2 regions of the Lentzea sokolovensis genome follow, and region 1 is predicted to be linked to the other one. Evidence: riboswitches for the same ligand, from Rfam matches in the RefSeq annotation. Region 1 holds a riboswitch; the other holds the start of a gene.
What was found. Region 1 has a riboswitch for glycine ahead of gcvP (aminomethyl-transferring glycine dehydrogenase). Riboswitches for the same ligand answer to the same signal wherever they lie in the genome.

Region 1 (7,633 bases):
ACACTGCGTCCGCGATCGTGGCGAGGTGCTCGGTCGGTTCGTCGCCGCGGAACCACGTCGGGGTGTCGAGGTGGAACCGCTGCCGGATCTGGTCGGCCCGGTCGCGCAGTTCGGTCGGCAGCGCGGCGAGGAGCTTGAGCTGGGCGGCGGCCGCGAACTCCCCCAGCCCCAGCGCCTCGGCGGGTCCGGGCAGCCCGGCGAGGAACAGCGACTGCGCCTCGTCGGTCGTCAGGCCGGTCAGCCGGGTGCGGTAGCCGTCGACCAGCTGGTAACCGCCGGCCGGACCCCGGTCGGCGTAGATCGGGATGCCGGAAGCCGAGAGGGCCTCGACGTCGCGGTAGATCGTGCGCGGCGAGACCTCCAGTTCGGACGCCAGCTCGTCGGCCGTCATCCGGCCCCGGGACTGCAGGAGCAGGAGGACCTGGAGGAGCCTGCCGGATTTCATTCCTCAAACCTGACACGATCTGTCAGGAATAGCCAGCAGAGTGGTCCGCATGAAGGCAACCGGAACCATCGAAGTGAAGAGCTGGGACGAGAAGACCTGGGACGGCCGGTCCTACAAGGAGGTCGAGGGACGCAAGCTGACCGAGGCGCACGTCCAGTTCGGCTACACGGGCGACGTCAGCGGCGTCGGCAGCTGCCGGTACCTCATGTACTACGGCGACGACGTGGCGTGGACGACCGCGCTGGAGGAGATCGTGGCCGACGAGGGCACGCTGGTGCTGCGGCACGTCGGCGCGTACCGGTCCTCTGTGGAGGCCGTCATCGAGATCGTCGACGGCACCGGGAAGTACCTGAACGCGCGAGGTGCGGTGACGGTGGACTGGGCGGAGGATGGCAACGGCACCTACACCCTGGAGTACGAGGTCTGACGATGACCAACGCCCCCGTCTACGACGCGGCCAAGACCCGGATCACCTCACTCGTCGAGGGGCGTGATCCGCAGACGCCGGTCGCGGCGACGCCCGGCTGGTCGGTCAAGGACGTGGTGGCGCACCTCGCCGGCGGTCTGCGCGACTTCGCGGACCGCCGGTTCGACGGCGTCGAGTCCGGCGAGTGGGGAGAACGGCAGGTCCGCGACCGCCGCGACAACTCGCTGCAGGACGCCTTCGCCGAGTGGGACGCGAACCTCGCGCTGGTCCAGCCGTTGTTCGACACCCCGATGGGGCCGATCCTCGTGTCCGAGGTGATCGCGCACGAGCACGACCTCCGCGCGGCGCTGGGGGTTCCGGGCGATCGGGACGGCGTGGAGGTGCGGGCGGCGCTGGTGCGGCCGTTGCAGGAGCTCGACCAGCGGATGCGGGAGAACGACGTGCCGGCGTTGCGGATCACGCTGGAGCACGGGGACCGCGTCCTGGGGCACGGCGAGCCGGTCGGGACGTTGCGGACCACGTCGTTCGAGCTGATGCGGGCCATCGGCGGGCGGCGGTCGGCCGACCAGATCAAGGCCATGGACTGGGACGGCGATCCGGACACGTGGATCGCCGCGCTGGCACTCTTCGGGCGGCACCGCCCGGAGCCGTTCGAGGAGTAACTTCCCTCGGCGTGAGCGACTGGTTGACGGACACACGCGACTCCTACGACACGGTCTCGGTCAGCTATGCCGAGCAAACGCGCGATCTCCTGGACGGCCTCCCGCACCTGCGGGCGGCGCTGCGGTTGTTCGCCGAGGAGGTGCGCGGGCCCGTCGCGGACGTCGGCTGCGGGCCCGGTGCCATCACGGCGCTCCTGAACGGGCTCGGCGTGGACGCGTTCGGGATCGACCTCTCCCCCGCGATGATCTCGCTGGCCCGGCGGAACCATCCCGGGCTGCGGTTCGAGGTGGGGTCGATGACCGAGCCGCTCGGCGACTCGGTCGGCGGGATCATCGCCTGGTGGTCGCTGATCCACGTGCCGGACGACGAGGTGCCGGCCGTCTTCGAGCACTTCCACCGGGCGTTGCGGCCGGACGGGTTGCTGCAGCTCGGTTTTCACGTCGGCGACGAGTCACGGCTGAAGACGCAGGGCTACGGCGGGCATCCGATGCGCGTGCACGTTCATCTGCGCAAGCCCGAGCGCGTGGCGGAGTGGCTGCGGGAGGCGGGGTTCACCGTCGAGGCGCAGTGGTTGCTGGGCACCGACGGCGCGGTCCTGTTCGCGCGGCGCGGGTGAGACGATCTGACCGTGTCAGATGAACAGACGTGTCAGCGGTGCGGCGAGACGGTCGAGCTGGAACGGGAAGACTTCGAGCTCTTCGAGCGAATGCACCCCGACTGCTTCCACTTCGCGTTCGAGCACGACCTGAACAAGCCGGGCCTGAGCGTGGACGAGAACTGCGGCGACGACGCCTGCCCCGTCGGGGCATGAGAAAACGGGCGCACCCCCGAGCGCGCCCGTTTTCTCACTGACTCAGATCAGCTGCTGTACGCCTCGAGCGGCGGGCAGGAGCAGACCAGGTTGCGGTCACCCTTCGCGCCGTCGATGCGGCGGACGGGCGGCCAGATCTTCGGAGCACCGGTACCGGCCGGGTACACGGCCTCCTCGCGGGTGTACGGGTGGTTCCACTCGCCGACGGTCACGCAGGCCGCGGTGTGCGGGGCGTTGCGCAGCGGGTTGTCCTCGACGGGCCAGTCGCCGGCGCCGACGCGGTCGATCTCGTGCTTGATGGCGATCATGGCGTCGATGAACCTGTCGATCTCGGCCAGGTCCTCGGACTCGGTCGGCTCGACCATCAGCGTGCCGGCGACCGGGAACGACATGGTCGGGGCGTGCAGGCCGTAGTCCGCGAGGCGCTTGGCCACGTCGTCCACCGTCACGCCGGTGGCCTTGGTGATCGGGCGCAGGTCGAGGATGCACTCGTGGGCCACGAAGCCGCCCTCGCCGGTGTAGAGGACCGGGTAGTGCTCGTCGAGGCGGCGGGCCACGTAGTTCGCGGCGGCCACCGCGGTCAGGGTCGCGCGGCGCAGGCCGTCGCCGCCCATCATGCGCACGTACGCCCACGAGATCGGCAGGATCGACGCGGAACCCCACGGGGCGCCCGAGATCGGGCCGACGCCGGTGGCCGGTCCCGCCGTCGGCTGCAGCGGGTGGTTCGGCAGGAACGGGGCGAGGTGGGACTTCACGCCGATCGGGCCGACGCCGGGACCACCGCCGCCGTGCGGGATGCAGAACGTCTTGTGCAGGTTCAGGTGCGAGACGTCCGAGCCGAACTTGCCGTAGCGGGCCAGGCCGATCAACGCGTTGAGGTTCGCGCCGTCGACGTACACCTGGCCGCCCGCGTCGTGGACCAGGCCGCAGACCTCGCGGACGGTGTCCTCGTACACGCCGTGGGTCGACGGGTAGGTGATCATGATCGCGGCGAGGTCGTCGGCGTGCTCCGCGACCGTCGTGCGCAGGTGGCCCATGTCGATGTTGCCCTTGTCGTCGCACTTCACGACGACGACGCGCATGCCGGCCATGACGGCGGACGCGGCGTTGGTGCCGTGCGCGGACGACGGGATCAGGCAGACGTCGCGGTCGGCGTTGCCGTTCGCGCGGTGGTAGGCGCGGATCGCCAGCAGACCGGCGAACTCACCCTGCGAACCGGCGTTGGGCTGCAACGACACCGCGTCGTAGCCGGTGACCTCGGCGAGCCACTCCTCCAGGTCGGACACGATCTTCAGCAGACCCTTGGCGTCCTCGGCGGGCGCGAACGGGTGCAGCGTCGAGAACTCCGGCCACGTGATGGACTCCATCTCCGCGGTGGCGTTCAGCTTCATCGTGCAGGAACCGAGCGGGATCATGCTGCGGTCCAGCGCGACGTCCTTGTCGGACAGCGCGCGCAGGTAGCGCAGCAGCGCGGTCTCGGAGCGGTGCGCGTGGAAGACCGGGTGGGTCAGGTAGTCCGAGGTGCGGCGCAGGTCGCCCGGGATGCCGTCGGCGGTGTCGGCGTCGATCGCGTCCACATCGGACCCGGTGACACCGAAGGCCTCCCACACGGCGACGATGTGTGCGCGCGTGGTCTTCTCGTCGCAAGCGATTGCCACGACGTCCTCGTCGACCTTGCGGAGGTTGATGCCGGCCTCGCGAGCCTTCTCGACGACGGCGGCGGCCTCACCGGGAACGCGGACCTGGACGGTGTCGAAGAACTCGCCGTGCACGACGTCGAGACCGGCCTCGCACAGGCCCGTGGCGAGCACGGTGGCCAGGCGGTGCACGCGGGTCGCGATCGACCGCAGGCCCTCGGGACCGTGGTAGACGGCGTACATGGACGCGATCACGGCCAGCAGCACCTGCGCGGTGCAGATGTTCGACGTGGCCTTCTCACGGCGGATGTGCTGCTCACGCGTCTGCAGCGCGAGCCGGTAGGCCAGCGAGCCGTCGGAGTCGACGGAGACACCGACGAGACGGCCGGGCAGCTGACGCTCCAGACCGGACCGGACGGCCATGTAGCCGGCGTGCGGGCCGCCGAAGCCGATCGGCACGCCGAAGCGCTGCGTGGTGCCGACGACGACGTCCGCGCCGATCTCGCCCGGCGCGCGCAGCAGCGTCAGCGCCAGCAGGTCGGCGACGACGACGGCCTGCGCGCCGGCGGCGTGGATCTCCTCGATCAACGCGGCCTGGTCGCGCACGACGCCGGAGGCGCCGGGGTAGGACAGCAGCACGCCGTAGAAGTCGCCGCCCAGGCCGAGGCCCTCGATGCCCTGCGACAGGTCGGCGACGACGATCTCGATGCCCAGCGGCTCGGCGCGCGTCTCGATGACGGCCAGCGTCTGCGGCAGCGTGTCGGCGTCGATGACGAACTTGTTCGACTTGGACTTGCCGGCGCGGCGCACCAGCGTCATCGCCTCGGCGGCGGCGGTCGACTCGTCCAGCATGGACGCGTTCGCGACCGGCAGGCCGGTCAGGTCGCCGACCATGGTCTGGAAGTTCAGCAGCGCCTCGAGACGGCCCTGCGAGATCTCCGGCTGGTACGGCGTGTACGCGGTGTACCAGGCAGGCGACTCGAGAACGTTGCGCAGGATCACGCCCGGCGTCACGGTGTCGTAGTAGCCGAGGCCGATCATCTGCGTCATCGGGCGGTTCTGCGACGCGAGCTCACGCAGCTCCGCGAGCGCCTCGGTCTCGGTGGCCGGAGCGGGCAGGTCCAGCACGAGGTCGCGCTCGTGGATGGACGAAGGCACCGCGTGCTGCGCGAGCTCCTCGAGCGACCCGACGCCGATGACGTCGAGGATGCGCGCGAGTTCGGCGGGGCGCGGACCGACGTGGCGGTCGGCGAACGGGGTGCCGTGCTCGAGAGCTGCGAGCGGAATGCGGTCCTGCGTCATCAAACGCCTCCGGGGGGCTGCGGGCACACGTGTCCTGGTGCCCTCCCCGCTCTGTCCGTACCCCGAAGGGCGCCTGAGAGGTTCACCCACCGGTCAGGATGGGCTTTCACCGTCGGCGGGATCCCCAGAAGAACATCTGGCGATCCACTTTCCAGAGGCGTCTCGCTCGGCGGTCCTGGATGCCTGAGAGGTTCCCGGGGAGGGACTTGCTCCTTCGGCGCCGGGCTCGAAACCCGGTCTCTCCCGCCAGAGTTCAGCGACTACCCGAGAAGAATACCCGCAGGCAGCCCCGCTAGTCCCCAGGGACGCGACCTACATCTCAGTGCCAAGACCGGACAACGCTCCGGACAGCGGGTCAGAAGGGTCGTCACGCAACGCCACCAGCAGGTGCGTGGTGCCCACGACGTCGTCTCCGCGCCGGGCCGCGACGAGCTTCGCGCGTTCCATCGCACGCTCCACCTTGCCGCCGCTGACGGGTAACGCGGCCGGGTCGATCCCCGCCTCGCGCAACGCCGCCGCCCCGCCCGACTCGAACTCCGGCTTCAGCTTCCTGCCCGCCACCTTCAGCTGGCGGTCGACCGTCAGCACCGCCTCCACCAGATCCCGAGACGAGACGTCTCGTCTCGCGGCCACGGCCAGCCGTCCTGCCTCGTTGCGCACGACGGTCAGCACCGGACCGCCCAGTCCCTGGCCGCGGGCGATCCAGCGCATCAGCCAGCGCACGTACCCGCCGCCGGACTCCCCTTCCAACGCTCCCGCCTTGCGCAGCAACCGCACGGCGGGCGCTTCCTCGATCTCCGCGTGGGTTCGCGCGGCATCCGCTCGCACAGCGGCGGCCGTCGCGTCGACGTCCACTCCGCGCAGCACGAACAGGTCGGCGGCACGACCGGAACCCTGCTCCAGCAACGCCAGCGAGAGGTGGGTGGTGGTCAGCACGCCGTCACCGGCCTGGGCGAACGCCGAGAGCAGACACTCCTCCAGCGCACGGCTGACGGGCGGCACGGTCTCGACGTCAAGGCGGTCGCAGGCGACGTTCACCAACGCCGTGACGTCAGGATGAGCCTCGGGAACGACGCCACCGTCCTCGTCGGCCCAGTGCTCCGGCCCCCGCGCCATCGCCTGGGCCCGCAGCGACTTCACGCCGAGCTTGCGTCCGGGTCCGATGGTGTCGATCAGCGAGATCAGCAGGTTCTCGGTGCCGAGGAAGCCGAACTCCAGCCGGAGCGCGCGCTGCGCCGCCGCTTCCAGCACCTTCACGACCTGATAGGAGGGGGTGATCGTCATGCCTGAGACGCTAGAGATCGGCAGGGTCCGATCGCTGCTGCCGACCGGCCATCCCACAGCGCCAGTCGGCCACGTTCACCGTGCCGATCGATCAGCCGGTGGCGCGCTCGCGACGCCGGCGGGTCAGCTCGTCCTCGGTCATCGGAGCGATCTCGACGCCGTCCGCACGTTCGGCCGGGAACTCGTGGATCGTGCCGGAGATCTCGCGCATCGCACCGCTGACCGCGATGCCGAACACGCCCTGACCACCCTGCAGCAGATCGACGACCTCTTCCGGCGAGGTGCACTCGTAGACGGTGGTGCCGTCGGAGAACAGCGTGATGCGCGCCAGGTCCTGCACGCCGCGGCGGCGCAGGTGGTCGACAGCGACCCTGATGTTCTGCAAGGAGACACCGGTGTCCAGCAGCCGCTTCACGACCTTGAGCACCAGGATGTCCTTGAAGGAGTACAGCCTCTGGCTCCCGGAGCCGTGCGCCATCCTTATCGTCGGCGCGACCAGCCCGGTCCTTGCCCAGTAGTCGAGCTGCCGGTACGTGATCCCCGCGATCTGACACGCCGCAGGTCCTCGGTAACCGACGAGCTCGTCCGGCAGCGAGGAGTCCGGGAACAGTTCACCCTGCAGCCCGGATTCGGCCCGCAAGGGCGCTTCCTCGACCACGCCTGCCTCCCCTCGGAACGGCCACGAAACTCATGACCGTCAAGCCGCTACGTCAGCTCACGCGAACCAGCGACGTCCACTCGAGTTCGACGGTAAGACCGGTCCGAGGGCTGGTCAACGCGACGCGCGGGGAGTTGCGACCCTCAACCTCAAGTGGAGAGTCATACCGTCACCCGAACTGGGACGTTCAGGTGACGTTTAGTGATCGTTTAGCGAATAAAACGACCGTAAGTAGTCCGATCGAGGGACGTCCAAACGAACTGACTCACGGTCCATACGAGACGGAGTGCGACACCCGGAAAACTCAGGTGTCCGCTCCGCGGAAGTCTTCTGGAGAGACGGAGTCGAGGAACTCGCGGAACTTCTCCACCTCGTCCTCCTGCTCGTCCGGGATGATGAGGCCCGC
Region 2 (7,633 bases), on a different contig from region 1:
GATGGGGTGAGTTCGGCATCCGGGTGAGCCCCGGTGCAACAGTCTCTCTTCCAAGCTGTGGGATGCGAGGGAGTCCGTGTTCACCTCGTGCCCAGGACATCGGCGCTGTTGAGGCCCGTCTTTAGCCGCCATTCGGGTGACGTTGGCCGTCGTGCAGGCGTGCGTCGCTGGTGGATCCTGGGATGACTTGGGCGTGGTCGTTGTTCATCGCAAGGGTGAATGAGGGACCATGACGGGTGACACGGGCGGTCCGCCGCCTGACCGGTGAACCACACGGACGGAGAGGTACCTGTGAACCTCAAGAAGGTGCTAGTGCTGGCGGGCGTCGCGCTGGTGCTGTTCCTCCTGATCACCCGGCCAGAAGAGTCCGCTTCGGCGGTCCAGACGGCTCTCGGCTGGCTGCGGGACGGCGCGGAGTCGATCATCACCTTCGTCAGGAGCCTCTTCGGCACGGCCACCCCGATCAGCTAGTGACGTTGAGTGATCTTCGGCCGTCTGCGTTGAGCCGGATGGGTGGAATGAGGCCAATCACGCACTGGTAACGGGTGTTCTGGGGATTCAGGGTCTGGCGATTGTCAGACCTACCGAATACCTTCCGCTGCAATGGCCGATCCCCGACCGACGAGGAGGCACATATGGTCGAGGACTCCGGGGTCCACGAGCTGTTGCAGCAGTGGGCGGCTGAACGGTCTGACGACGCAGAGATGCAGGAGGTGAACCGGATCAAGAACGCGTGGCTCGCGGAGGCTCCCCCCTCGGCGCCAGGCATCCCCGTGCAGCGGGGAGGCAGGAGCGGGTCGCGTGGCTTGGTCAAGGTCGACTCTGCGGATCCGGCCTACGTGGCCGCGATGCGCAAGCGGGCGCCGGAGGCACCCGAGGCACTGCTCGCCGCCGCGGCGAGCTACTGGCAGCTGGTGGGCGACGTCGCCGAGGCCGAGCAGTGGTGGGACGCGGGCATCAGCCCGTTGGACCAGCGCGCGCTCGACTACCGCGCGGCCGGCCTGTCTCCTGCCGATCTCGGGAGGCGCCTGGGACCGATGACGGTTCTCCAGCACCTTCGTCGTGGCTCCGCCGCGGCCTGGTGCGTTGCTCGTCTGCAGAGGCAGCGCCGAGACGGCGTGGCGTAGGTCGGGAACGGGGCTCCACGATTGGGGCCCCCATGTTCGCGGAATGCGCTCACCTCGATCGCTTCGCGTGTTTTGTGGGGGCCAAGCCCCCACGCCCCAGCCGGGGGCAAGCCCCCGGATCCCCCACGGGGTGGCCTCCGTCAGGAGGCCTCACCCAAGTAGTCTTGGGGTCGTGCGCGGCCTCCTTACCCCCCAACGAGTGCTGATCGCGTTCGCCTGTCTGGCGGCGTTGGTCGCCTGTTGCGGACTCGCGTGGTGGCAGTGGCAGCGCTTCGAGTCCGCCAGCGGCACGTTCCAGAACCTCGGGTACGTGCTCCAGTGGCCGCTCTTCGGCCTCTTCCCCCTCTTCATGGTGTGGCGGTTCCGTCGTTTGGCGCGCCAGAACAGTGACGCGGATCTCGCACCCGAGCCGGTTGCGGCCGCCCCGAAGCCGATGGCTACCGTTGACGCCGTCAAACCCGCGCCTGTCGAGCACTTCGACGACGAAGAAGACGCGGAGCTCGCGGCCTACAACCGCATGCTCGCGAACCTCAACGCGCGGGACGGTCGTTGAGCGAAGGCGGGCAGATGAAGGGTGCGTTGACCCGGTTCAGGGTCATGGCTTACGTGGTCGGAGTCTTCCTGCTGCTCCTGGTCGTGGCCATGGTGCTCAAGTACGCCGCGGACATGGGTGGCGCGATGAAGGTCGTCGGCCCGATCCACGGCTTCCTCTACGCCATCTACCTGGTGATTTCCGTCGACCTGGCGCTCAAGCTCCGCTGGTCGATCAAGGGCACCCTGCTGGTGCTGCTCGCCGGCACGGTCCCGTTCCTGTCGTTCTGGGCGGAGCGCAAGGTGGTCGAGAAGACGGCGCAGGGCGTGCCGCTGTGACGTTTGGCCTGCTAGCGTCTGGGGCTACCAACTGAACACGGCCGTCGATGTCGCGCGGAAGAGACCCCTCCAGCAGGGGCGCCGAAGGAGCAATCCCTCCCCGGAATCTCTCAGGCACAGGTACCGCGCGACGAAGGCAACTCTGGAAAGCAGGCTGCTCGGCAGCCTCGCCCACGGTGCAAGCCACTTCGGTGGTGAAGCTCTCAGGCTCATGACAGAGGGGGAGGCTCGCTCTAGTGAGGAGTCTCCGATGGACCGTGTCATTCTTCTGATGCCTCAGCCGGCCGCGTCCGGCTCTTCGGCGCACCCTGGAGGAGCGTTCTGATGTCCCGCCTCACGCCTCTGAACGCCGAGCACGAGCAGCTCGGCGCGATGTTCACCGACTTCGCGGGCTGGCGGATGCCGCTGCGCTACTCGTCCGAACTCGCCGAGCACCACGCGGTGCGCACCACCGCGGGCCTGTTCGACCTCACGCACATGGGTGAGATCGTCCTGACCGGACCGCAGGCGGGCGAGGCTCTCGACTACGCGCTGGTCGGCCACATCTCCGCGCTGGCCGTCGGCAAGGCCCGCTACACGATGATCACCCAGGCCGACGGCGGCGTGCTGGACGACCTGATCGTGTACCGCCTGGGCGACGAGGAGTTCATGGTCGTCGCGAACGCCTCCAACGCTCTTGTCGTCGCCGAGGCCCTCGTCGAGCGCGCCGCCGGTTTCGACACCGTCGTCACGGACAAGTCGACCGACTACGCGTTGATCGCGATCCAGGGCCCGAAGTCGGTCGAGATCCTGTCCGGCCTGACCGAGACGGATCTGGCGTCAGTCAAGTACTACGCCTCGTACCCTTCCACCGTGGCCGGTGTCGAAGCGTTGCTCGCGCGCACGGGCTACACGGGCGAGGAGGGCTTCGAGCTCTTCGTCGCGCCCGCCGATGCCCCGGCCGTCTGGGCGGCGCTGCTGTCCGCGGGTGAGGCGCACGAGCTCAAGCCGTGCGGCCTGGGCTGCCGCGACACGTTGCGCCTCGAAGCCGGAATGCCCTTGTACGGCAACGAGCTCACGACGTCGCTGACGCCGTACAACGCGAACCTGGGCCGGGTCGTGAAGCTCGACAAGCCCGGCGACTTCGTCGGCCGCGACGCGCTGGCCAAGGTCGCCGAGTCCGGGGTGGACTCGGTCCTGGTCGGACTGAAGACCCCCGAGCGCCGCGCCCCGCGCCACGGTTACGCGGTGCTCAACGGTGACGAGGTCGTGGGCGAGGTGACGTCGGGCGCGCTGTCCCCGACCCTCGGCTACTCCGTCGCCATGGCCTACGTGTCGCGGGCCAGTGCCGAGCCCGGCACCTCACTGCTGGTCGACGTCCGCGGCAAGAAGCAGCCGGTCGAGGTCGTCGCACTTCCGTTCTACAAGCGCGCCAAGTAGGGAGATTCTCCAGATGTCCGACCAGTTCAACGCTTCCCTCGCGGAGTACGACCCCGAGGTCGCCGAAGCCGTTGCGGCCGAGTTGGCGCGCCAGCAGGGCACTCTCGAGATGATCGCCTCGGAGAACTTCACGCCCGTCTCGGTGCTGCAGGCCCAGGGCTCCGTCCTCACCAACAAGTACGCCGAGGGCTACCCCGGCCGTCGCTACTACGGCGGCTGCGAGCACGTGGACGTCGTCGAGCGTCTCGCCATCGAGCGCATCAAGTCGCTCTTCGGCGCGGGCTTCGCGAACGTTCAGCCGCACTCGGGCGCGCAGGCCAACGCGGCCGCGATGTTCGCGCTGCTCCAGCCCGGCGACACGATCCTGGGCCTGGACCTCGCGCACGGCGGTCACCTGACGCACGGCATGCGCATCAACTTCTCCGGCAAGCTCTACAACGTCGTGCCGTACCACGTCGCGGACTCCGACGGCCGCGTCGACATGGCCGAGGTCGAGCGCCTGGCGACCGAGCACCGCCCGAAGCTGATCGTCGCCGGCTGGTCCGCGTACCCGCGTCAGCTGGACTTCGCCGAGTTCCGCCGCATCGCGGACTCGGTCGACGCCTACCTGATGGTCGACATGGCGCACTTCGCCGGCCTCGTCGCCGCCGACCTGCACCCGTCGCCCGTGCCGCACGCGCACGTCACGACGACCACGACCCACAAGACCCTCGGCGGTCCCCGTGGCGGCGTGATCCTGTCGAACGACGCCGACATCGCGAAGAAGATCAACTCGGCGGTGTTCCCCGGCCAGCAGGGCGGTCCGCTGGAGCACGTGATCGCGGCCAAGGCCGTGGCGTTCAAGCACGCCGCCTCGCCGGAGTTCGCCGACCGTCAGCGTCGCACGCTGGAGGGTTCGCGGATCCTGGCCGAGCGGCTGTCGCAGGCGGACGTCGCCGCGGCCGGCGTGAAGGTGCTGACCGGCGGCACGGACGTGCACCTGGTCCTCGTCGACCTGGTCGACTCCGAGCTCGACGGCAAGCAGGCCGAGGACGTGCTGCACCAGATCGGCATCACGGTCAACCGCAACGCCGTTCCGAACGACCCGCGTCCGCCGATGGTGACGTCCGGTCTGCGGATCGGTACGCCGGCGCTGGCCACCCGCGGGTTCGGCGAGGTGGACTTCATCGAGGTCGCCGACGTGATCGCGGAGGCCCTGAAGCCGGGCGCGGCGATCGACGAACTGCGTGCGCGCGTTGAGGTTCTGGCGGCGAAGCACCCGCTGTACTCCACGCTCTGATCCGAGAAACCGAAGGGGCGCCACCGGAGATCCGGTGGCGCCCCTTCGGCTTGGGTGACCCTGGAGCGAAACGACGGGAACCCCGGCCCCTTCCCCAGGGCCGGGGTTTCACCGTGTCAGGGTGATGTGTGTTTCAGAAGGACCGTCCTAACGGGATGCTGTGGGGTTACGCAGCCGGCACCGTCACACCAGGCGGGAGGCACTCGACGTTGCGCTTGCCGTTGGGCTGGATCACGAACCACGTGTTGCCGATGCCCTGGCCGGCCCACTTGCCCGGCGCCGGGTCCTTCGAATACGTGTAGAGAGCCCAGCCGTCGATGGCGACCTGCTTCTTGCCGTCAGCGCGGGTGATCAGCGAGACCAGCTTCGAGTCGACGCCTTCCAGCTGCGGGATCGTGTCCGACAGCATCGGCGGCCACGTCACGGCGCACTGGTCGTTGCAGTTGGACTTGCCTTCAGGCTTCGGAACGTCCTTGTCGAAGCGGTAAAGGGTGCGGCCATCGCCGTCCTGGACGACCTGGCCCATCTTGTCCACGCTCTTGCCGACCAGCCTCAACGTGCTGACCGGGGCTGCTGCGGGGGGCTGCGCCGCAGGGGGCTGCGCGGCCGGAACTTCCGGGGCCTGCTGCTGAACTGGGGCTTCGGGGGCCTGTGCGGGCTCCTGGAGTACCGGGGGCTGACCCACGTCGCCGTAGTCACCGAGGACGCCCAGATCGGTTTCGGTTTGTGCCACCGGCTTGGAGTTCGTGCCACTGCCAGTGGCGCTCCAGACACCCAGACCCAGCACAACTGCCAGTCCCGCGGCGAGCCCGATGGCAATGCGGTTACGTCGGATCACACTCATGTCCTCCTCGTCCATCCGTTCGCTCTATCCAGGCCATACGGCCGGGGTTGCGTCTCGGTTCAGAAACGAACCGAACCTCGTCCTGTCTCGAACGTCTGGCGGAGCCAGGTCACGCAGGAGGTGCAGGGTGGTCGTCGCTGGTCAGCTGGCGGGAATGGCCGAACGGGTGCTGGGCGCGCCGTTGCCAATCGGATTTCGAGCCTGGGACGGAAGTGTGGCCGGGCCGCAGGACGGCACGGTGCTCGTGATCCGCTCCCGCGACGCGTTGCGGAGGCTCGTCTGGAGTCCGAACGAGCTGGGGCTCGCCCGCGCGTACGTAAGCGGCGAGCTCGACGTCGAGGGTGACCTCGCGACCGGTCTCTCGCAGATCTGGGGGCTCGTGCGGCGGGGAGTGACCCGGCGGCCTCGGCTCTCGGAGGTCGCGAAACTCGCATTGCGATTGAAAGTGCTGGGGCCGAACCCGGACGCGCCGAAGGAGGAGGCACGGCTGCGGGGCGCGCTGCACACGAAGAGCCGTGACCGTGATGCCATTTCGCATCACTACGATCTGAGCAACGACTTCTACCGGCTCGTGCTCGATCCGAGCATGGCCTACTCGTGCGCGTACTTCACGTCCGAGGACGAGTCGGTCGCGCAGGCGCAGCACAACAAGCTGGACCTCGTGTGCCGCAAGCTCGACCTGCGGCCGGGCATGCGCCTGCTCGACGTCGGCTGCGGATGGGGTTCGATGATCATCCACGCCGCGAAGCACTACGGCGTGCACGCGACCGGCGTGACGATCTCCGCCCAGCAGCGCGCGCACATCCTCGGCCGAATCGAGGCCGAGGGGCTGACCGGTCGCGTCGAGGTGCGGTTGCAGGACTACCGCGAGGTGAGCGGCGAACCGTTCGACGCGATCTCCACGATCGAGATGGGCGAGCACGTCGGCGAGAGCAACTACCCCGAGTACGCCTCGACGCTGTACCGGTTGCTCAAGCCCGAGGGACGCCTGCTGCTTCAGCAGATGTCGCGCGGCCACAACGCACCCGGCGGCGGGGCGTTCATCGAGTCGTACGTCGCGCCGGACATGCACATGCGCCCGGTCAGTGCCACCACCGGCTTCCTCGAAGGCGCCGGCCTGGAGATCCGTGACGTGCACGCGTTGCGCGAGCACTACGTTTGGACCGTGCGGGCGTGGGCGCGGACTCTCGAAGAGCGGTGGGACGAGGTCGTCGCCCTGGTCGGCGAAGGACAGGCGCGGGTCTGGCGGCTGTACCTCGCGGGCGGCGCGCTGACGTTCGAGGAGGGCAGGATGGGCGTGGACCAGATCCTCGCGGTGCGCAGGAGCGAGAACGGCCGCAGCGGCATGCCGCGCGTGCGTCGTGAGCTGGTGGCCCGATGAGCTTCCTGATCAGCTTCGTCGTGGTCTTGTTGTTGCTCAGCGGCCTGTTCCTGTACGCGGACTCCCGCAAGCGCTACGACCTGATCGACTCCGTGTGGGGCCCGGGTTTCGCCGTGATCGCGGTGATCACGCTCCTGTTCGCGGAGGGCGAACCAACTCGGCAGTGGGTGGTCACCGCACTCACCGTGGTGTGGGGCGTACGCCTGGGCGTGCACATCCACTCCCGCAACCGGGGCAAGGACGAAGACCCTCGCTACCAGGACATCCTGAGGCGTGCCAAGGGAAACCCCCGCCTGCGGATGTACCGCGTCTACCTGATCCAGGCCGTGCTGATGTGGATCGTGTCGCTGCCGGTCCAGGCCGCGCAGCATCTTTCGGCCCCGTTCGGGGTGTTGGATTGGGTGGGCACTGGCGTGTGGACGGTCGGCTTCGTCTTCGAGGCCGTAGGTGACTGGCAGCTCTCCCGGTTCCGGGCGGACCCGGCGAACAAGGGCGCCGTGATGGACCGCGGATTGTGGCGCTACACAAGGCATCCGAACTACTTCGGCGACTCGGTCGTGTGGTGGGGCCTGTACCTCTTCGCACTGCACTCGTGGCTCGCCGCGCTCACGATCATCGGCCCGGTGATCATGACGTGGCTGCTCGCGAAGGGCAGCGGCAAACCGTTGCTGGAGAAGGACATCGTGTCGCGCCGCCCCGGCTACGCCGAGTAC

Region 2: it holds a riboswitch for glycine, as region 1 does, so the genes downstream of both, gcvT (glycine cleavage system aminomethyltransferase GcvT) here and gcvP (aminomethyl-transferring glycine dehydrogenase) in region 1, are expected to answer to the same signal.

Annotation. Positions count from the first base shown of each region.
Region 1 covers NZ_JAXAVU010000013.1:127,342-134,974, reverse strand. The annotation lists gene SK854_RS31840 (helix-turn-helix transcriptional regulator) at 1-445, opposite strand, end outside; gene SK854_RS31835 (DUF3224 domain-containing protein) at 495-872, shown strand; gene SK854_RS31830 (maleylpyruvate isomerase family mycothiol-dependent enzyme) at 875-1,534, shown strand; gene SK854_RS31825 (class I SAM-dependent methyltransferase) at 1,546-2,151, shown strand; gene SK854_RS31820 (hypothetical protein) at 2,164-2,346, shown strand; gene gcvP (aminomethyl-transferring glycine dehydrogenase) at 2,394-5,285, opposite strand; glycine riboswitch at 5,335-5,442, opposite strand; glycine riboswitch at 5,446-5,541, opposite strand; gene SK854_RS31810 (Clp protease N-terminal domain-containing protein) at 5,598-6,569, opposite strand; gene SK854_RS31805 (MerR family transcriptional regulator) at 6,661-7,227, opposite strand; gene SK854_RS31800 (bifunctional nuclease family protein) at 7,532-7,633, opposite strand, start outside.
Region 2 covers NZ_JAXAVU010000010.1:284,985-292,617, reverse strand. The annotation lists gene SK854_RS23330 (hypothetical protein) at 292-471, shown strand; gene SK854_RS23325 (transcriptional regulator) at 636-1,127, shown strand; gene SK854_RS23320 (hypothetical protein) at 1,300-1,680, shown strand; gene SK854_RS23315 (DUF3817 domain-containing protein) at 1,695-1,997, shown strand; glycine riboswitch at 2,043-2,133, shown strand; glycine riboswitch at 2,135-2,222, shown strand; gene gcvT (glycine cleavage system aminomethyltransferase GcvT) at 2,322-3,416, shown strand; gene glyA (serine hydroxymethyltransferase) at 3,430-4,695, shown strand; gene SK854_RS23300 (COG4315 family predicted lipoprotein) at 4,862-5,539, opposite strand; gene SK854_RS23295 (cyclopropane-fatty-acyl-phospholipid synthase family protein) at 5,694-6,920, shown strand; gene SK854_RS23290 (DUF1295 domain-containing protein) at 6,917-7,633, shown strand, end outside.